Regions from separate parts of the Thioalkalivibrio sp. AKL6 genome, predicted to be linked through region 1. Evidence: predicted binding sites of a transcription regulator. Region 1 holds the regulator's gene; each other region holds the start of a gene.

Region 1 (6,953 bases):
GCGCCGGCGCCCTTCAGCGCCCGCGTGCCTTCGCGGCCATCGGCGCCCATGCCGGTGAGGATCACGGCAAGCACCTGCCCGCGCAGCGCCTCCACGGCGGAACCGAAGGCCGCATCCACGCTCGGCTTGTAGATGGTGCCCAGGGGGCTCTCCGCGATTCGCACATGCGTCTGGCTGCCGCGCTCCAGCGTTGTCTGCATCCCGCCCGGGGCCAGCAGCGCCACGCCCGGCTTCAGCACATCACCGTCCTTCGCCTGACGCACCTCGATATTGCACATGGCGTTCAGGCGTTCGGCGAAGGCCGGGGTAAAACTGGCGGGCATGTGTTGCACCAGCAGGATCGGCAGCGGGAAATTCGCCGGGAGCGGCTTCAGCACCTCCTGCAGCGCCACTGGACCGCCGGTGGAGGTACCAATCAGCACCGCGCGCAACTGCCGTAACGGCGTCGGCGGCCGGGAACTGGCAACCGCCGGACCCGGCTTGCGCGCATCGGCCGCGGCCTGACGGTCGGTCTCTTCGCGGCGCGCGGACGGCCGGGCCTCCCGCGCAGGCGTGGTCGTGCCCGGGGCACTGACGGAACGCGCCCGGCTGCGTGACAGCGAGCGCACGCGGCGCCGAAGCAGCATGCGCGCGCTGTCCTCGTCCCCCGCCATGTCGCTGAAGCGCTTGGGAAGAAAGTCCACCGCCCCGGCCTCCAGCGCATCCAGGGTCGCCTGGGCTCCCTCGGTCGTGAGACTGGAGAACATCAGGATCGGAAGCGGGCGCTCGGCCATGATCTTGCGCACCGCGGTGATGCCGTCCATCACCGGCATCTCGATATCCATGGTCACGACATCGGGATCGAGGTCCCGGACCTTGGCGATCGCCTGCTCGCCATTCTCGGCCGAACCTACGACCTCAATGCCGGAATCGGAATCCAGGATCTCGGCGATACGCCGACGAAAGAACCCCGAGTCGTCAACTACCAGAACCCTGATCGGCATCCTCAGCCCTCGCTCGAGCGCGACGCGCGGCGCGGTCGACCGGACATTTGCAGTTGCCGCATCAGAATGGTCACCAGGTCGGAGACGTCGAGGATCAGGGCGATGCCCCCATCCCCGGTGATCGTCGCTCCCGCCAGGCCCTTCACGCCTTGCAGATTCTGGCCGAGCGGCTTGATGACCACCTCTTCCTGCCCCACGAGATCATCCACCACCAGTCCTACCTTGCGGTCGGCCGTATGGACCACCACCACGTGGGCATCCTTGCGCGCCTCAGGCTCGTGCCCAGGCTTCAGCCAGCGCTTGAGGTAATGGACTGGCAGGGCGTGCTTGCGCACCATGATGACTTCCTGATCATCCACGTAATTCGTCTTGGTCAAATCCAGATCCAGGATCTCGGAGACCGAGGCCAGCGGGATCGCAAAACGCCGGCCGTCCAGAATCACCATCAGCGCGGGCAGGATCGCCAGGGTCAGGGGCAGCTTCACCCGCAGCGTGGTCCCTACGCCGATCTCGGAATCGATCTCGATGGTGCCGTTGAGCTGCGAGATCTTGGTCTTGACCACGTCCATGCCAACCCCGCGGCCGGAGACGTCCGAGATCTCGGTCTTGGTGGAGAATCCGGCCATGAAGATCACGTTGAAGGCCTCGCGATCGGTCATGCGTTCGGCCATCGCGGGCTCCATCAGCCCCTTCTCCACCACCTTGCGCCGCAGGGCCTGCGGGTCCATGCCACCGCCGTCGTCCTTGATCAGCAGTGCGATGTGATCACCCTCCTGGGCCGCGCCGAGCACGACCGTACCCTTGCGCGGCTTGCCCGCCGCTTCGCGCACATCGGGCGTCTCGATGCCATGGTCCACAGCATTCCGCACCAGATGCACCAGCGGATCGGACAGGGCCTCGACCAGATTCTTGTCGAGGTCGGTTTCCTCGCCGAAGATCTCCAGTTCGATCTCCTTGCCCAGATTCCGCGACAGATCGCGGATCACTCGAGGGAAGCGATTGAAGACCTTCTTCACCGGCTGCATGCGGGTCTTCATCACCGAGGTCTGCAGGTCGGAGGTCACCAGTGCCAGCGAACTGATCGCCTTGCCCAGTTCGTCGTCAACATGCTGCGAACGCAGCATGCTCAAGCGGTTTCGCACCAGAACCAGCTCGCCCACCAGGTTCATGATCTCGTCCAGCCGCTCGGTATCCACGCGCACGGAGGTCTCGCCCTGTGGAGCCGGGCGCCCCCCAGCCTCGGCCCCGCCGGCGCGGGCACCACCACCGCCCTGCCCACCGGCGGCCGCCGGCTCCGGCGTTACCGCTTTTTCCGGCTCGGGCGCCGCTGCCGCAGGCTCGGTCGGCAGTGGATCCGCAGGGGCGTCCGCAGCCGGTTCGGGCGATGCCGGACCTCCGCCCTTGGCCTGCAACTCGTCCAACAGATTCTCGAACTCGTCGTCGCTGATCAGATCGCCGCCCGAGTCTTCGCTGGCCCCGGCGCCGCCCGACACGGCCGCGTCCACGGGTGCCGGGGCACCGTCACCATGCAACGTATCCAGCAGGGCCTCGAACTCGTCGTCCGTGATCTCCTCCCCGCCGCCCACCATGGCGTCGCCGGGGGCCGAGGCCTGTGGCTCGGGGAAGGGCTCCGGTTCAGGCGCGGGCGGCGCCGCGGCGGTATCTCCGGCGACGTCTTCGTTTTTTGCCATGCGCCGCAGGTCCTCGACCACCGCGGCATCGGCGGGGGTCGGGTCCACTCCGGAGCGCAGATCCCCGAACATGACGTTCAGGGAGTCCAGCACGCGGAGCATGGTGTCCATCAGATGGCTATCGGCCCGACGCTCGCCGTTGCGCAGCAGATTGAAGACGTCCTCGGCGTGATGACACACCGTCACCAGCGGATCCAGGCTCAAGAACCCGGCGCCCCCCTTGATGGTGTGGAAGCTTCGAAAGACCGCATTCAACAGATCCCGATCGTCCGGATTCTGTTCCAGGTCGATGAGTTGCTCGTTGAGCCCCTCCAGCAGTTCCCCGGCCTCGATCAGGAAGTCCTGAAGGATTTCGTCATTGGGGTCGATGGCCATTCAGTCTCTCCGGTCCCGTGGCGCCAGTCGTATGGGGGGCACTGCTAGAAGCCCAGGCTTGATAGCAGATCGTCCACCTCGTCCTGTCCTTGAACGACATCTGCGCTGGAATCTTGAGTCTTGGGCACACTGGGGCCGTGGCCCTTGCGGTCCGCCTCGCGGTCTTCTTCGCCACGTTCCAGCGACGCTTCGGCCGCTTCGACCTGCTCCATGCGCCCGCTGGAGAGCCGAATCAGGGTAACGAGGTTCTCTTCGAGGTCAGTCACCAACTGGATCACCCGGCGAATCACCTGGCCGGTAATGTCCTGATAACTTTGTGCCATCAGCACCTCGGAGAGCAGCCGCCGCAACTCCTCGGCGTCCTCGCCCGCCTGCCCGAAGAAGCTGTCCAGCTCACGCGCGAAATCGCGGAACTCGTCCACCGAGAGCTGCCGGTTGCGAAACCGCGTCCATTTGGCGGTCAAGTCGGCCGCCTGCTGGCTGAACGACTCGGCGATCGGCAGGCTCGACTCGATGGCGCCCATCGTGGCGTGCGCGGCCTGCTCGGTCATGGTGACCACGTAGTTCAGGCGTTCCTTCGCATCCGGGATCTCCGCCTGGGTCAGCTCTACCAGACGCGAGTCCCCACGGAAGCTTTGCAAGGCCTCGTGAAGGTCGCGCGTCAGCTTGCCCAGTTCGTCGAAGAGCTCGCGGTCGTAAGGACGCGCAAGATCCTGCACCAGTGCGCGCGCCGCCGCGTCGTCGCCCGCCTCGAGCGTCTGCACCAGTTGTCGGGCCAGCTCGAGCTGACCGTCGCGTGGGGGGTGTTCCTGTTCAGTCATGAGGAGCCTCTTGCTGGTACGGCGCCGAAGGAGCCGGGTCACGCCCACCCGCGCAAGCGAGACGGACGTCGTCCGTATTCACCACCGGGCGATCCTTAGCCCTGTGCTTCAATACGTTCGAAGATCTTGTCGATCTTTTCCTTCAGCGTTTCAGCGGTAAACGGCTTGACCACATAACCGTTCACACCCGCCTCCGCGGCCTCCACGATCTGGTCGCGCTTGGCCTCGGCCGTCACCATCAGCACCGGCATCGACTTCAGGTTGGCATCCGCGCGGACGGCCTTCAGCAGGTCGATGCCCGGCATGTTGGGCATGTTCCAGTCGGTAATCAGGAAGTCGAAGTCACCATTTTGCAGCATCGGCAGCGCGGTGCTGCCGTCGTCGGCTTCCTGCGTATTATTGAAGCCAAGATCTCGCAAGAGGTTCTTGATAATGCGCCGCATCGTGGAAAAATCGTCCACGATGAGAATTTTCATTCCCTTGTCCACACGTCACTCCGGGATTCGTAAGGTGAGTTTTAGAATAACTGCAAAGCCGCGCCGTCTTCGAGCCACGACCCCATGCGCGCGCGCAGCCGAATGACCGCCTGGCTGCGAATCTGGCTCACGCGCGACTCGGTCACGCCCAGAACAGCCCCGATCTCGCGCAGATTCAGTTCTTCGGTGTAATACAGCGAAAGCACCAGGCGTTCGCGTTCAGGCAGATCCCCAAGGGCCTCGGCCAACTCCTCGCGAAACTCGCCAGCCTCAAGGCTACGCGACGGCGAGACTTCCTGCCCCTCGATCACACGATCGGCCCCGTCATCCCCGCCGCCGAGATCGTCCAGTGCAAACAGATGGGCCCCGGCGTGGTCCTTGAGCATGTCGTAATAGTCATCGATAGGCACGTCCAGCTCGGCCGCCACCTCGCTCCCACGCGCCGCACGCCCCTCGCGGGCCTCGACACTCTGGATCGCGGCGGCCATACGCCGGCTGTTGCGATGCACCGAACGTGGCGTCCAGTCACTGCGACGCAACTCGTCGATCATCGCACCGCGGATGCGGATCCCGGCGTAGGTGGCAAAGGTCGCCCCCTGCCCGCCCTCGAACTGCCGCGCCGCCTCCAGCAGACCGATCATGCCGGCCTGGATCAGATCATCGACCTGGACCGACGCCGGCAGACGGGCCATCAGGTGGTGCGCGATGCGATGCACCAGTTCAACGTGATCGGCAATCAACTTCTCGTGTCCACCGGTCGCGGTGGACGTCGCCTGGTAGCCGGAAAGGCGATTACGCGTCGTCATCATGCGCTCTGCAGCATTCGTTCCACGAAGAACCCGACGCCCCCGTGGTCACCCCCACCGACTGGCCAGCGATCCACCGTGTGTGCCAGGTCGGCAAACGCCTTGCCGGCCGGACTGCCGGGATACTGCTGAACCACCGGCGCCCTTTTCTGCACGGCCTTGCGCAGATGTTCGTCCATGGGGATATAGCCGGCCAAGTCCAGGACCACCTCCGGCAGGTACTTGCCGCAGACGGTATTGAGTTTCTGCATCAGCCGCTCCGCCCCCTCGCGCCCGCTGACCATGTTCGTGACCATGCGGAAACGCCGCAGGCCGTGGTCACGGTGCAGCACCTTGATCAAGGCATAGGCATCGGTAATCGAAGCCGGCTCGTCGCAGACCACCACCAGGGTCTCCTGTACCGCCCGGCAGAACGAAGTCACCGACTCCTGCAGGCCTGCGGCGGTGTCCACGATCAGGACATCCAGCGGCCTGCGGTAGGCGCTGAAGGCATGGATCAGCCCTGCGTGCTCGGCCGGCGTGAGGTTCGCCATCGCCGCGATACCGGAGGCCGACGGGACCACCTTCACCCCGTCCGGCCCCTGGACCAGGACATCGTCCAGGCTGTCCACCGCGCCGGTCACCAGATCATGCAGGCTGCGCTCCGGGCGCATCCCGAGCAACAGGTCCACGTTGGCCAGACCCAGATCCGCATCGAACAGCATCACCTCGCGGCCCAACCGGGCCAGGCCGACCGCCAGATTGACCGACACGTTGGTCTTCCCGACCCCGCCCTTACCCGAGGCGACCGCAATGACCTTCAACGGCTTGTTAGTGCGTGGCATAACGCCCCTTTCCAACCGGCTGAATCAGTTCCAGTGTTGCCGGCTCGGCCCCCTGCGCCGGGCGCAGAGGCGAGCGCGAGCGCCCCGGCGGTTCCATTTCGGCAAGCCGTTCGGCAGCCCAGGTCTCACGGGCATTGCCACCCGCCCGCGCGCCCTCCGCGTCGTCGTCCAGCGCCAGACGGGTCAGATACCCCGTATCAACCCGGTGAAAATCCTCGGCAATGCGCTGGCCATCGCTCACGAACCCAAGTCCCAGGTGCTGATCCAGCAGGACCGACAGGACCTCGCCCAGCTGTTCTGCCTCGTCCAGCTTGGTCAGCACCAGCGCCGAGGGATCCGCCTTGCGAAACGCCTCCAGCACCCGCCGCAACGTACTGCCCTGGGTCGTGGCCGACACGACCAACCAGCTCTCGGCGCGGATATCCGGCGGCAGATGCGCGAACAGCGACTCCTCCTCCACCGCGCGCGGCGCCTGCCCAGCGGTATCCACCAGGATCAGGTGGCCATCGTCCACGCGCCGCGCCAGATCGCGCAGTTCGCGCGCATTCTGCAGCACGCGCACCGAGATCCCCGCCATCTGGGCGAAGGCTTGCAACTGCCGTGTTGCACCGATGCGCTGGCTATCGAGGGTCACCAGCGTAACCGAATCCGGTCCCATCCGACGGATCTGGCGCAACGCGATCCGTGCCAGCGTGGTGGTCTTGCCGACACCGGTCGGACCCACCATCGCCAGCAGCCCACCTTCGTCCAGGATCGCCGGGCGATGCGTGGCAATCGCGCCCGAAAGCCGCGCGCGGAGACGCTCCCAAGCCTGCTCGGGGGAGCTGTCATCGAGGATGCTGCCCGCCAGGCTGCGCGCCAGCGATTCACTAAAGCCGCGGTCGATCAGGCGGACCTTGCATTCTGCCGCCAGCGGATGACGGGCCGCCCAGCGAGCCTCGTCACTCTCCGCATACTGACGCGTCATCAGGCTGCGC
Region 2 (6,953 bases), on a different contig from region 1:
GGATCGCCGCCTTCACCCCGAACCCGGCCACCGCCCAGGGCCTGCAGTTTTCCTACGGTGTCCACCCCGTGGATGTCGCCGAGGACCGCGCCGACTGGAACGACTTCGCGCGCCAGTGGCTCACCGAGCACGGCATCGACGACGGCCTCGCCCTCCTCGTCCAGGGCCCCTCGGGGCCCCATCCGACCGGCAACCACCGCCTGGAACTGCTCGAACTCAACCGCCCCCGCCAGCAATACGCCGACGCACCGGAGCACCCCTGACCCACACCCCCCCTGCGGCCGAAGACGGAAGAACACGACACCCGCCTCCTGTCCGAGCTGCAAGGACAGGGAGATTCGGATAGCCCGTCAGTCCAGGGGCAGGATGCGCCGGCGGGGCGGTGGGGCATCCTGCAGCTTCTGCTGGTTCGCGTACTCGCGTTGCTTCTGTTCGAGGTAGGTCTCGCGGTCCAGCTCGCGTAGCTGGCGCGGGTATTCGTCGGTCAGGTCGAACCAGCGTTCCAGGCGGGCCAGAAGGAGCTCCTGAGCCGGCCGGTCGCGGACGTCGAGCCAGGCCTGCAGTGCAAGATAGAAGCGCATGACGGTGCGCTCGATCATGCCTTCCAGGCCGCCGATGTATTGTGGCTCGCCGTTTTCGTAACCGACCACGGTGAAACCCACCCGCTCGCGTCCCCCGGTGGCGAGGTAGACGAGCGCGGCCAGCCGGGCAATCACCCCGAAGCGCAACGAATACTCGAGGTTGACGAGGGTCCCCGTGTCGTGCGGCACGACGTGGACGACGATGGAGTAATCCCGGGTTCCGTACGGCCCACGATCGCCCTCCAGCTCGATCAGCAGCCAGTCCTCACCCATCTGGGCCGACCGCCTGACGAGCTCCACACGCTCTGCATACTCTGCCTGCTCGTAACGCGCACGGCCCACGTACAGGTGCAGCAAGGCGTCCGCCCCCTCGCGGTAGACGCAGCTCTTGATGTTGATGTGCAGGACGGTGATTTCGCACCACGCCGAAAGCGCTTCCAGCTCACTGGCCACCAGCGCAAACGAATACGGCAGCCGGGCGTGCACCGCCCCCTCGACGACGCCGCCCTGCACAGTGGAGGTAACGGCAATCGGCTCGCCCAGCGGTGATTCGGCAATGGCGGCCAGCCAGTCTTCGGCGCCATCCGCATGCGCCACTAGAGGGCTTCCGACAAGCAGAGCCAACCCGACAAGCGCGACGATGCGCAGTCGGCAGCACCAGGATTGGTGGGCAAACGGAACGGCCGGCAGTCGAAGCATGGCAGCGCCCCTCCGTAGAATCACCCGGCCGGCGCCCATTGACGGTCATGACGGGGTCGGCCCCGGGTCAGGGCCCGAAACAGTGACCATTGAGGCGAAATCGCCCCCACTCACCTCCTTAGATAGCCCATATCCGCGATCAGCACGGGCGAACATGCCCATGGATCATGTGTCTCCCTTGCTGGTCCAGCCGCGGAAACCTTCCCGGACGGAAAGGCAGCGTGCATACCCGAGGTCCCGCAGGAGCTCTGCGGCACGCAGGCTGCGGCGGCCGCTGTTGCACAGGCACAGCAGGATCTGGTCCTGGGTGACGTGGTGGCGGTTGATCAGGGAGATGAAGTGCTGGAAATCCCGCTCGTCCGGCTCGTCCGCATCCAGCAGTTCCTGTTCCTCCTCGGACAGCTCGCGACCCAGCAGCTGCTTCAGGCGGAACAGGGGCACAGGGACAGCACCTTCTACCGCGCCTTCCAGCTCCAGTTCGAAGGGCTGACGGATATCCAGCAACACGGCCAGGCCGATATCGACCAGTTCGCGCGCCGCGTTCACGCTGATCTCCAGCTGCGGCTTGCTCGTTTCGTTCGCCATGCGCTCTCCTTTGATGTTCGCCTCTCTCTGAGGCCGCCTTCTCGGCTCCCGGTTCCCCCGATTGCACCGCTGCATCCACAACCTCGACATTGGACATCAGAAACCCGGTCCGGGCTTCTGTCATGCATGGGGTTTCACGCTCTGTGAAGCGGCCCCACGACATTTCAGACGGCGGGTTCTATGCTCCATGGATACCTGCCGCCTGAAACGGCGCACTGATCAGCGTTAGGGGCAGCATGCCGAACGACCACGACATCGACCTGAGCCGCCATCACGAACCCCGGGATTTCTCCGACCGCGTCGCGCGGGGCTTTACCTCGCTGATGCGATTCTTCGCCGACACCTTCTTTGCCCGGCGCTACGGACACCGCGCCGTGGTCCTGGAGACGGTTGCGGGCGTCCCCGGCATGGTGGGCGCCACGCTGCAGCACCTGCGCTCGCTGCGGCGCATGGAGGATGACCACGGCTGGATCCGCACGCTGATGGACGAGGCCGAGAACGAGCGCATGCACCTGCTCACCTTCATCGAGATCACCTCGCCCAACTGGCTGGAGCGCTTCCTGATCATCCTGGCGCAGGGCTTCTTCTACACGTTGTTCTTTATGATCTACATCATCTCGTCGCGTACGGCGCACCGGATCGTAGGCTACTTCGAAGAGGAAGCGGTCGTCAGCTATACCGAGTACCTGGAGGAAGTGGAGTCCGGCGGGCTCGATAACGTCGCCGCGCCGGAACGCGCGATCCAGTACTGGAACCTTGCGGAAGATGCCCGCCTGTCCGACGTGATCCGCGCGGTACGCGCCGACGAGGCAGGCCACCGGGACGTTAACCACGGCTTCGCCGACCTGCTCGGCAAGAAAGACTGACCCGGGCGCTCTCCCGCGACCTGACGGGGCCGGTTTTCGGGCACTATCGTGTGGCCGTATGCGAACGACATGGAGACGGCCGTGAACGACGAGACAACCGGCGGGACCGAGGGTGCACTCCCCCTGCAGCGGCTGGCGGGATGGGGGCTGCGCGGTATGGCGGTCCTGACGGGCCTGGGCGGGCTACTGACATCGGTGACGCTCTGGACACTGGCACAGGAAACGCCGCAGGTGCCCTGGCCGGTCGCATCCCTGGTGTTGCTGCAGGCCCTCTTTGCCGTTGCGGTGCTGGCCTGGGTCGTTCTCCTGTGGCGAAGGGCCCGCGCACTGGGCGCGCTGGCGACGCGGGACTATCCCGCCATCACCTGCGTTGTCGTCTGCACACGGCTGGTCGGCGAACTGCTGGCGATTGCCTTCGTGCTGCTCGCACTGGCATTGTCGGTCATCTCCCTGACGGCGGTCGAGCCCTTTGCGGGCGTTGCGGTGGCCGCGTTCGGCCTTGAAGCCGAGCTGGTGGAACCGGCGAGCTGGGGACTGGCCATCCTGACGGCGATCCTGTGGCCCCTCGCCGGGTTGTTTGCGGGCGGGATGGTCCTGTTCGGCGCCTACCTGTTCGCCGATGCCATGACAGCCATGCTGGAGTATGTGCGCGACGTGCGGCGCATCCGCGAGACCCTGTCGTCCGGACCGTCCGCGAGATGAAGTAGAACGCGAGACCTTCGCGACCTTTGGGTTCAAACCTTGCCTCTTGCTTCGTCAGTCGGCCCCGCAGCAAACCCCGCGGAACCCCTAACAAATACGCCGCCAACCGCGCAGGCCCGACACCCGTTCGAACCGGCTGGCGGCGGACTCTAGCGGACGTCGCAACGGGTGATCCACCTCAAGGTTTGGCCGGCCAGGCCGTTTACTGTGGTCATGGCCCGAGGTTGCGGGCTGCTCCCAATACTGGCCACACAAGGACCGCCCATGAATTTCCGCTCGCTCTCCGTTCGATCCAAGCTGGTCATCACCATCGTGGTACCCGTGGCCGCGCTCCTGCTGTTGGCGGCCTTGGCCGCCCGCGGCACAGCCAACATCGAAAAGGGCGTGCAAAACATCTATCACGACCGCGTCGTGCCCCTGCAGCAGCTGAAGACCATCGCCGACAACTATGCGGTGCTGGTCATCGACGCGGTCAACAAGGCGGACGCCGGACGGATGACGGCGGAAGAGGCACTCGCCGACGTCCGTGAGGCACGAGAGGAGATCGCCGAGATCTGGGACGCCTACCTGGCCACGACCCTGACGCCCCGTGAGCAGGAACTGGCCGATGGTGCCCGCGGGTTGTTCCGCGCAGCCAACGCCCACCTGGACCGTCTGGAGGGGGCTCTTGGCGGGATGTCCGGCGATGTCCAGGGCGAGCTCGACGCCTTCAACGGTCCCCTGTACGACACCATCGATCCGATCAGCGACCAGATCACCCAGCTGGTCGACCTGCAGATCGATGTTGCCGGGACCGAGGCCGAGCGGGTATCGGCGTTCTACACCCAGGTTCTGGTGCGCAGCGGCGCGCTGATGCTGGTGGTCTTGATCATCGTCGTGGTCACCGGGGTGTGGACATATCGCTCGGTGGCACTCCCGATCTCGCGGATGCGCGAGACACTCACGGAGATCGCCGAGCACCATGACCTCTCGCGCCGGGTCGACGTTCGCTCCGACGACGAGATCGGCGCCACTGCAGGCGCCCTGAACAGCATGCTCGACCAATTCCAGGACTCGATCCGCGAGTTGCGCACGCTGACGGACCAGATGGCCTCTGCCGCGGAACAGCTGTCCGCCGTCAGTACCCAGACCAACGGGAACATCGACCAGCAGCGCTCGCAGACCGAACAGGTTTCGACGGCGATGAACGAGATGGCCGCGACGGTGCAGGAGGTCGCGCGCAATGCCTCCGATGCCGCGTCCTCCAGCCAGGAAGCCGATCAGGAATCCCGCGCGGGTGGCGAAGTGGTGCGCACGGTGGTCAGCGACATCGGACGCCTATCGGGCGAAGTCGCGACCATCGAGGAATCCGTGCGCAACCTGGACGAGAAGGGGCAGCAGATTGGCTCGGTGCTCGACGTCATTCGCGGCATTGCCGAGCAGACCAACCTCCTGGCCCTGAATGCGGCCATCGAGGCCGCCCGCGCCGGCGAACAGGGACGCGGCTTCGCCGTGGTCGCCGACGAGGTGCGTACCCTCGCCTCGCGCACGCAGGACTCCACGGCGGATATCCAGGCGATGATCGAGTCGCTGCAGGCGGGCACCCGCAACGCCGTCACCGCGATGGGCCGCGGCCGCGAAATGGCCGAAGCCACCAGCAACGACGCCGAACGCGCCGGGCAAGCGCTGGAATCCATCGTCCAAGCGGTCGGCCGAATCAGCGACATGACCACACAGATCGCCAGCGCGGCGGAAGAACAGAACGCGGTGGCCGAAGAGATCAACCGGAATATCTACGCCATCAATGACATCACCGGCGATACCGCCAACGGGGCCCGCCAGACGGCGACCGCCAGCCAGGAGGTCGCGGACATCGCCTCGCGCGTACGCGACCTGGCCTCCGCCTACCGCATCGCGTGACCTTGATGCACGGGGCTGCGGCAGCGCCGGACCCGGCGGGTTTCACGCGGCCGACGCCGATTCGGGCGGCACAATGGCTGCGGGGTGGCGACCGCAAGCGCTTGCGGGCAGGATGGGCTCGAACACACACGTGCGTGCTTCCGTGTGGTCCCGAAGGAGTTCGCATGAGGTTGTGGTCAAAGTGGAAGAAAGGGGGAGCCTTGCTGGCCGATGTCCTGCAGCGCCAGGGGATCGATCCGAAGGCGGCCGCGGCACGAGAGAGCTTCAAGCAGATCCTGGATGACGCGGAGGGCGCGGCGGATGCGCGCCTGGAACGCGAGCAACAGGACACCGGGGCCCTGTCGCGGGAGGAACACAACACCCGCTGGGAAATGCTGTTCTTCGAGGAGATCCGCGCCCGGGCCAAGGCCCATGCCGCGGAGGTCAAACGCCGCTGATCGCCGCGGCGGCACCGCTGAACGTGGAGCACTCGGGATCAGTCGTTCTTGCGGAACACGCACCAGTTGAACGGCTGCTCGGTCTCGCCCGGGGTCACGTGGACCTCGCGTTGCGACTTCACCAGCGCAAAACCCGGACCGAACGCGTGCTGCAGGGTCTCTGGGGAATGCCGCTGCACCGGCAGGCCGGAACATTTTTCCGGGCCATCCAGCGCAAAGGTCCCGATTACGATATGCCCACCCGGGCGAAGGGCATGCTGCACCTGCTGCACGTATCGGGCCCGTTGATCCGCGGCGATCAAGAAGTGAAACACCGCGCGGTCATGCCAGACATCAAGCGCTGCCTCCGGAAACGCGTGTTCCAGTGCATCCGCTTCCTGCCATGCGACCGCCGCGGCGCGCTCCCCGACCCGCTCGCGCGCCTTCTCGATCGCCGCCCCGGACAGATCGAGCACCGTCAGGTTGCGATAGCCCTCTGCCAGCAGCTCGTCCACCAGGACCGAGGCACCGCCACCGATATCGACAATCGCGGCATCGGGGGCCGGCGCCACCGCCCAAATCAGGGCCCGCGACGTCCGCGCCTCCGCCTGATACCACCCCACCGCATCGGTGGCGCGGGTCTGGTAGACGTCTTCCCAGTGCGGCTTGGTGCTCATGCGGGTTCCTGGTTACCGGAGCAAAGGCTTCTCGTACCGGAAGGTTATCAGGCGTTCGGGCCCCGTGTGCTACCCTCCGCGCCGATTCCCATGCCGCCGGGCCAGCCCTATGAAATTCTTCCGCCTGATCAGCATTGTCGAGGGCATTTCCCTCGTCACCCTGCTCTTTGTCGCCATGCCGCTACGCACCTACGCGGATATGCCACTGGCGGTGACCTACGTGGGCTGGGTGCACGGCATCCTGTTCATCGTCTATGGCGCGACGTCGTTGATCGCCAGCCACCTGAGCGGGTGGACAGTCTGGAAATGGCTGCTGGTCCTGTTCCTTGGAGTGGTGCCCTTCGGCTTTCTCTACGTCGACCACCTGATCCGGCGCGAGACGCCGACCGCGAGCACCCCCGATACAGCCTGAAGCCCACTCATCACCAGCCCTCCAACCGCCCGCGCCCCTGCCCTTCGTCGCGGACGCCGCGCAGCGGCGAGCCGGGGTCTCCGCCGTTGGGGGAGTCGCCAACGCAGGAGATCCCG
Region 3 (6,953 bases), on a different contig from region 1:
CCTGGCTATTGGGCGCCCTGGGGGCCCCGGCCGCTTTCGCCGGCTTCCTGGTCCCGATCCGCGAGTCCGGCTCGCTGCTGCCGCAGTTGTTCGTGGCCGCCGCCATCCGGCGGCGGGCCATCCGCAAGGGCTTCTGGATCCTCGGCAGCCTGCTCTCCGGGCTCGCGGTGGCCGGCATGGCCGTGGTCGCGCTGACCCTAGAGGGTGCAGCCGCCGGCTGGGCCATCCTCGGGCTACTGGTGGTCTTTGCGCTTTCGCGCGGGATCAACTCGGTCGCGGCCAAGGACGTGCTGGGCAAGACCATCGCCAAGCATCGCCGCGGCACGGTGATGGGCTACGCCGCGTCGCTGGCCGGGTTCTTCACCCTGGGGCTGGGCATCTACCTCACGCTCGCGAACCTGGAAGAGGCCGGCATAGGCGTGTTCGTGGCCCTGCTGGCCGCCTCGGCCGGGGCCTGGTGGGTCGCCGCCGCGACCTTCACCCGGCTGCGCGAGGATCCGGGTGCCACCGAGGGTGGCGGCAACGCCGTCACCGAGGCCATCAAGTCGATGCGCCTGCTGTGGACCGACCGCGCCTTCGGTCACTTCGTGCTGACCCGCGCGCTGCTGATGAGCACGGCCCTCGCACTGCCCTTCTACGTCCTGCTCGCGGAGGACGCGACCGCCGGTGATCTGGGCACCCTGGGCCTGCTGATCCTCGCCAGCGGCCTGGCCTCGGCCGTCAGCGCCCCGGTCTGGGGCCGGCTGTCCGACCGCTCCGCCCGCTGGGTCCTGATCCTCTCGGGACTCCTTGCAGCCGGCCTCGGCATCGCGGTCGCCCTGAGCGTCTGGCTCGCGCCCGTCGGCACCGACCATGCGCTGGTCCCCGGCGGCTGGGTCTATGCGACCCTGTTCTTCCTGCTCGGGGTCAGCCATGCCGGCGTGCGTCTGGGCCGCAAGACGTACCTGGTCGACATGGCAACCCAGGAAACGCGCGCCGCGTTCACCGCCGTCAGCAACACCGTCATCGGCGGCCTGCTACTGATCGGCGGCCTGTTCGGGCTGCTGGCCCAGCTGGCCGGCACCGAAGTCGCCATCTTCGTGCTCGCGCTGATGAGCCTGGCCGGCGCCGTGAGCGCCTGGCTCATGGGCGAAGCCTGACGCCCGCCTCGTCCCCGCCGACTCCGCCGGCTGGCCACGGCTCGTCGTCGGTGCTTACATGCCTTCGCCCAGCCGCCTGCCCTGTTGTGGCTGGTCCGGGTTCGTCCTCCGGTGTTTACGGTGCCTTCGTCCGGCCGCCTGCCACGCGCTCTCTCGCGAGCGCACCGCGAGGTACTTTCTTGCTTGCCCAAGAAAGTACCCAAAGAAGGGCACCCGGATTTCGCCCGGGAACCTCGCTCCGGACGCGCTGGGCCGGCGGCGCTGAACTCGCTACGCTGCGCTTCGCTCAGACATCCAGCGCCTTCTCCCAGCCCATCACGCCCTCCGCGAGGGGCTCCATACGGGAGGAGAAGGTCAAGACAGACGGTATCCGGACACCAGCAGCCAGCCCCTGTCCCGTAGGGTGCGGTTGAGCGCAGCGCAACGCACCGGTCCCCGCGCCGTGCGGACCCGTGATGCGATTCGCTGCGCTCATCACATCCTACGCCCCCCGGCGCCCGCTTCGCGGGCGCGGCACGCCATGGCCGCAGGCCGAGCGTGCCAAAGATGCCGGAAGACCCAGCCTCCATCCATGAGCAACATCGCCGGGACGGCCGTTGTTTGGACCTTCCCCCCGTTGTCGTCGCGCCGAGTGGAGAGGCTTTTCGCGGGATTCAAGGCGCTGGATGTCTGAGCGGAGCCGCAGGCGGCCGGACGAAGCCACCGTAAACACCGACGACGAACCAGGGCCAGCCTCTCCCGGGAGGCGGCAGAACGAATGCGATTCCTGCTCCGGGATGGCGAGCCTGTAAGGCGTCACGGTGCGCGCTACGGCACGCCAAGGTGATAGTCTTGGCGCCCGCAACAACACTTGCTCGCGACCGGAATTCGAATGGCACTGCTCACCCTGCGCAACATCCACCTGGCCTACGGCATGGCCTCCCTGCTTGATGGCGTCAACATGAGCCTGGAGCCCGGCGAACGCGTCGCGATCGCCGGGCGCAACGGCGAGGGCAAGTCCACCCTGCTCAAGGTCATCACCGGCGAGGCCCAGGCCGATTCCGGCGAACTGACCCGCCAGGATGGCCTGACCACCGCCTACCTGACCCAGGAACTACCGCCCGGGATCGAAGGCACGGTCTTTGACGTGGTCGCCGAGGGCCTCGGCGAGGCCGGCCGGTTGCTGGAACGTTTCCACCACCTGAGCCAGGCCGCGGCATCGGGTGACATGGACGCCCTGGACAAGATGGGTCCAGTGCAATCGAAACTCGACGCCATCGACGGCTGGAGTCTGCAGAACCGGGTGGAGACCACGATTTCGCACCTGAGCCTGGATCCCGAGGCGCAGTTCGCCGCGCTGTCGGGCGGGCTGAAGCGACGGGTGTGGCTGGCGCGCGAGCTGGTGCAACGCCCGCAATTGCTGCTGCTCGACGAACCCACCAACCACCTGGACGTGGCCGCGATCCGCTGGCTGGAACAGTTCCTGATCGAAAGCGGACTGACCGTGGTGTTCATCAGCCATGATCGCCAGTTCATGGAGAGCGTGGCCACGCGCATCCTCGAGCTGGACCGCGGGCATCTGTACGAGCACCCACCATCCATCGAGGCCTTCCGCGAGCGCCAGGCCGAAAGGCTGGAAACGGAGGCCACCCAGCGCGCGGAGTTCGACCGCAAGCTGGCCCAGGAGGAGGTCTGGGTGCGCCAGGGCATCAAGGCGCGACGCACCCGCAACGAAGGCCGCGTGCGGGCACTTCAGGCATTGCGTCGCAAGCGTGCCGAACGCCGTGAACGCGGCGGCCAGGTGAAGATGAAGCTGAGTCCGGAGCAACGCTCCGGACGCCTGGTGATCGAGGCGGAACACGCCGATTTCGGTTACGACACCCCCATCGTGCGCGACGTGAACCTGCTGCTGCAGCGGGGGGATGCCCTGGGCATCGTCGGACCCAACGGGGCCGGCAAGACCACCCTGCTGCGCGGGCTCCTGGGCCAGATGGAGCCGCTCGCAGGCAGCGTCAAGCTGGGCACCCAGCTGGAGATCGCCTACTTCGACCAGGCCCGTGCCCGCCTGGACGAGGCGACCACAGTTCAGGATGCGGTCGGCGAGGGCCGCGACCGGGTCATGGTCAACGGCGAGAGCCGCCACATCCTGTCCTATCTGGAAGACTTCCTGTTCCCGCCCGCGCGTGCCCGCCAGCCGGTATCGGCGCTGTCGGGGGGCGAGCGCAACCGCCTGCTGCTGGCCAAACTGTTCCTCCGCCCGGCCAATCTGCTGGTGCTGGATGAACCCACCAACGACCTGGACGTGGAGACGCTGGAGCTGCTGGAGCAGCTGCTGATCGAGTACACCGGCACCGTTATCGTGGTCAGTCACGACCGCTCTTTCCTCGACAACGTCGCGACCTCGACCCTGGTCCTGCCGGGCGATGGCGCGGTCGAGGAGTTCGTCGGCGGCTGGTCCGACCTGCCCGAACGGGTCACCCGGCGCCTGCTGGAGGGCGAGTCCGGAGCGACCGCGAAGGCCGAGCCCGCGGCCAAACCCGCGGCGCCCGCACCCGAGCCGGCACCGGCGGCCCCACGCAAACGGTCCTACAAGACCGCGCGCGAACTGGAGGCCCTGCCGGCACGGATCGAGGCCCTGGAACAGGAACAGCAAAGCCTGACCACGGCCATGACCGAACCGGATGCCCTGCGCGACGGTGACCGCATGCGCGAACTGCAGGCGCGGCTGGAAGCCGTCGAGTTAGAACTGGCCCACTGCTACGAGCGCTGGGAACAGCTGGAATCCGACTGAGCCCCGGCACGTCTACCCTGCGGCGACGCCCTGAATAACCGGCTCAACTCTGAGCGCGGCCGGCCGTAACAGGGGTTGAATAACCACCTTTCGAGTCCGCGGTCGTAATGGCCGCGGCCGGTTCGTGAAGCGCCGGACACAAGGCGCCCAGAAGGAGTCATCGCATGCTGGACAAACTCTCCATTCGGGGGCTGCTGATCGCCGGCTTTGGCCTGGTGGTTGCCATTTTGATCATCAACTCCCTGCTGGCCCTGCGCGCGATGAGTACGGGCAGCCAAGGGGTTGAGCAGCTCACCCAGGCCGACTACCCGGCGGTAGCCCGGGTCAATGACGTCGAGCAATTGCTGCAGGAGAGCGCTGCGTTTCTCGGGTTCTACCTGATGAGCGAGGAGCAGTCCCACCGCGACGCGTGGCAAAACGCGATGCGTGACCTCGATGGCGCAACCCGGGCCCTGAACGAGAACCCGGTGATCGCCGCCGACGAGGAGCTGTCCGCCAGCGCAACCGAGGTCCGCCGGCTGGTCAACCAGTTCGCCAGCTTCGAGGACCGACTGATCGAGGTTGCCGAAAACGCCGCCGAAAACATGCCGGCGCTGGGAATCGCCAATGCCCGGGCCAACCCTGCCAGCCGCGAGATGACCCAGCAGACCAACATGATGATCAGCGCCGAGATGGGCCTCCCGCGCTTCCAGCGGTCCTGGGATCGTCTCGACACCCTGCATGACCTGCGCATGTCGGTGGTGCAGGTCACCTCGAACCTGCGCGGCTTTATCGCCTTCCGTGACGATGCCTTCCGCGAGAATGTCCGACTGTTCGCGACTCGCACCAACGACATCACTGCACAGCTGATGGACCAGTTCGACGATCTGGACTTCGAACAGCAGATCGCGCTGGAGGACTTTCAGGGGGCGCTGGACACCCAGAACACGGCGCTGGATGACCTGATTGAGATCCACGGCAGCGAACAGGCGCTGCAAGACGCCTACCTGATCCGTACCGAGATCGGGCCCGGTCTGATCGAGGCGCGTGACCACCTGCAGGGGCTCAGCGAGCGGATTACCAATCGCGCCGAGCGCAGCGCCGCCGCCCTGACCGCCGACATGCGCGCGACCCAGACCACCCAGGGCGTGCTGGCCCTGATTGGCGTGATCCTGGGCTTGGCCGGCGCGGTGTTCATCATCCTGGTGGTCCGGCGCGCCCTGGCCCACTCGACCGCGGCACTCGAGGAGATCGCGGACGGCGATGGCGACCTGAGCCGTCGCCTGGACGAGAACGGCCTGATCGAAACCGCACAGCTGGGCCGGGCCTTCAACCGCTTCACCGACAAGATCGCCCAGGCCATCGGCAATGCCCGCGGCGGTACCGAGACGCTGAATCGCGCCACCGAGAACCTGAACCAGGAGGCCTACCAGGCCCGCGAGGCCGTCTCGCGCCAGCGCGACGAGACCGACCGCGTCGCCACCGCGATCAACGAACTGCAAAGCAGCGCCGAGGAGATCGCCCGCAACACCGATGCGACCTCCCAGGCGGGCCAGGAGGCCGGGAATGCAGTGAACAACGGCTCCGAGGTGATGAGCAAGAACATCGAGTCCATGGCCTCGCTGCTCGGGACGGTCGAACAGGCGGCCGACACCGTGGCCAAGCTGGGCGAGGACTCGAAGCAGATCGGGACCATCCTCGAGGTGATCCGCGGCGTGGCCGAACAGACCAACCTGCTGGCCCTGAACGCGGCCATCGAGGCCGCCCGCGCCGGTGAACACGGCCGCGGCTTCGCGGTGGTGGCCGACGAGGTACGCAAGCTGGCGACCCGTACGCAGGAATCCACCGACGAGATCGAGACCATGATCGCGCGCCTGCAGTCCGCCACCACCAGCGCGGTGAAGGCCATGCAGCACGGCCAGGAAGAGGCCGAGGCCACCATGGAGCACACCTCCGAGGTGAACGGTGCCCTGCAACAGATCCGCCAGTCGGTGACCACGATCGTGGAGATGACCGAGCAGATCGCGGTCGCCTCGCGCGAACAGAGCACGGTAGTCGAGGACATCAACCGCAACATCGTGCAGATCTCCGACGAGGCGGATCAGTCGGCCAATACCGCCGACCGCGTCAGCGCCGCCTCCGACGAGCTCAAGCAGGTAGAGAAGGAGATCCAGCAGGCACTGGCCCAGTTCCGGCTCTGACCGGGCGGGTTACAGACTCCGGGCCTCCAGCCAGTTCCGGGCGGCGCGACGCAACCTTCGGGTCACGCCGCGCCGCCCGGAAACGTCCAGCTCGCGTGCCAGTCGGTCCCAGTCGATGGGCTGCGCCAGGCTCGCCTCGAGCAGCTGACCTTCCGGCTCGTCCGGCGGCGCCACCGCCAACTGCCGCAGCAACGCGGGAAGCGCCCACTCCAGGGGCCGCGCCCGCTGGGAAAAGGCTCGGACCTCCTTCAGATCCGCCACCGGGTCAACCGGCGACAAGCGACAATCTCCCTTCGCATCCTGATCCCCAAGGACTTCGCTCACCATGGCTGCGGTCGTGTCCAGCAGGAACCGTGGATGCCAGGCCGGCCAGTCGCGCCGAAAGGCCGCCAATGCTTGTTGCAGCCGGGGCTGCAATCGGGGCGCGGTCGCACGCAGGACCACGCCGCTCACCTGGCCACTGGCCGCATCCGGCTGGATGCCGACTCGCACCAGGCCATAACCGGCGCGCTGCCAAAGGTGCAGCAACACAGGTTGCAGCCCGAAACTCGCGCCAATCAGCGCCACCCCCTTGGCACCAGCCCGGTCCTCGACCGCACGCAACAGACGACTCCCCAGGCCCTGCCCCTGCCAGTGCGGATGCACCGCAATGCGCTGAATGCGCCACGCGCCCTCCCCCGCCAGGTCGAAGTCACCCCGGGCCGCAACGGTGCACGGCAGGAAATGCCCCTGCGGGCGCCGTTCGCCCGACCAAACCGCTTCGGCTAGCGCGCGCTCCAGTCCGCCCTCTTCCTGGATCAAAACCACCCCGAACAGGGCGCCATCCGCCGCCCCTTCCAGCAGCAACAGGTGAACACCCGCATC

The links. Region 1 encodes FliA, which starts transcription of late flagellar genes. Its sites were predicted from a motif close to GCTAAAGTTNNNNNNNNNNCNGCCGATA; they were not measured.
Region 2: D575_RS0112070 (methyl-accepting chemotaxis protein) is a predicted target of FliA. The motif match lies at 3,610-3,637, and genes of this name have one in related genera.
Region 3: D575_RS0104765 (methyl-accepting chemotaxis protein) is a predicted target of FliA. The motif match lies at 3,951-3,978, and genes of this name have one in related genera.

Annotation. Positions count from the first base shown of each region.
Region 1 covers NZ_AQXS01000010.1:380,127-387,079, forward strand. Annotated here, with positions in the region: gene D575_RS0109780 (chemotaxis response regulator protein-glutamate methylesterase) at 1-983, opposite strand, end outside; gene D575_RS0109785 (chemotaxis protein CheA) at 986-3,049, opposite strand; gene D575_RS0109790 (protein phosphatase CheZ) at 3,094-3,870, opposite strand; gene cheY (chemotaxis response regulator CheY) at 3,966-4,346, opposite strand; gene D575_RS0109800 (RNA polymerase sigma factor FliA) at 4,388-5,155, opposite strand; gene D575_RS0109805 (MinD/ParA family protein) at 5,152-5,976, opposite strand; gene flhF (flagellar biosynthesis protein FlhF) at 5,963-6,953, opposite strand, start outside.
Region 2 covers NZ_AQXS01000011.1:280,619-287,571, forward strand. Annotated here, with positions in the region: gene pyk (pyruvate kinase) at 1-263, shown strand, start outside; gene D575_RS0112050 (hypothetical protein) at 351-1,280, opposite strand; gene D575_RS0112055 (rhodanese-like domain-containing protein) at 1,446-1,865, opposite strand; gene D575_RS0112060 (alternative oxidase) at 2,102-2,731, shown strand; gene D575_RS0112065 (hypothetical protein) at 2,801-3,433, shown strand; gene D575_RS0112070 (methyl-accepting chemotaxis protein) at 3,698-5,332, shown strand; gene D575_RS0112075 (hypothetical protein) at 5,497-5,769, shown strand; gene D575_RS0112080 (class I SAM-dependent methyltransferase) at 5,808-6,425, opposite strand; gene D575_RS0112085 (DUF3817 domain-containing protein) at 6,535-6,837, shown strand.
Region 3 covers NZ_AQXS01000008.1:342,169-349,121, forward strand. Annotated here, with positions in the region: gene D575_RS0104755 (MFS transporter) at 1-1,139, shown strand, start outside; partial or broken gene D575_RS14525 (hypothetical protein) at 1,426-1,708, opposite strand; gene D575_RS0104760 (ATP-binding cassette domain-containing protein) at 2,011-3,909, shown strand; gene D575_RS0104765 (methyl-accepting chemotaxis protein) at 4,074-6,089, shown strand; gene D575_RS0104770 (GNAT family N-acetyltransferase) at 6,099-6,953, opposite strand, start outside.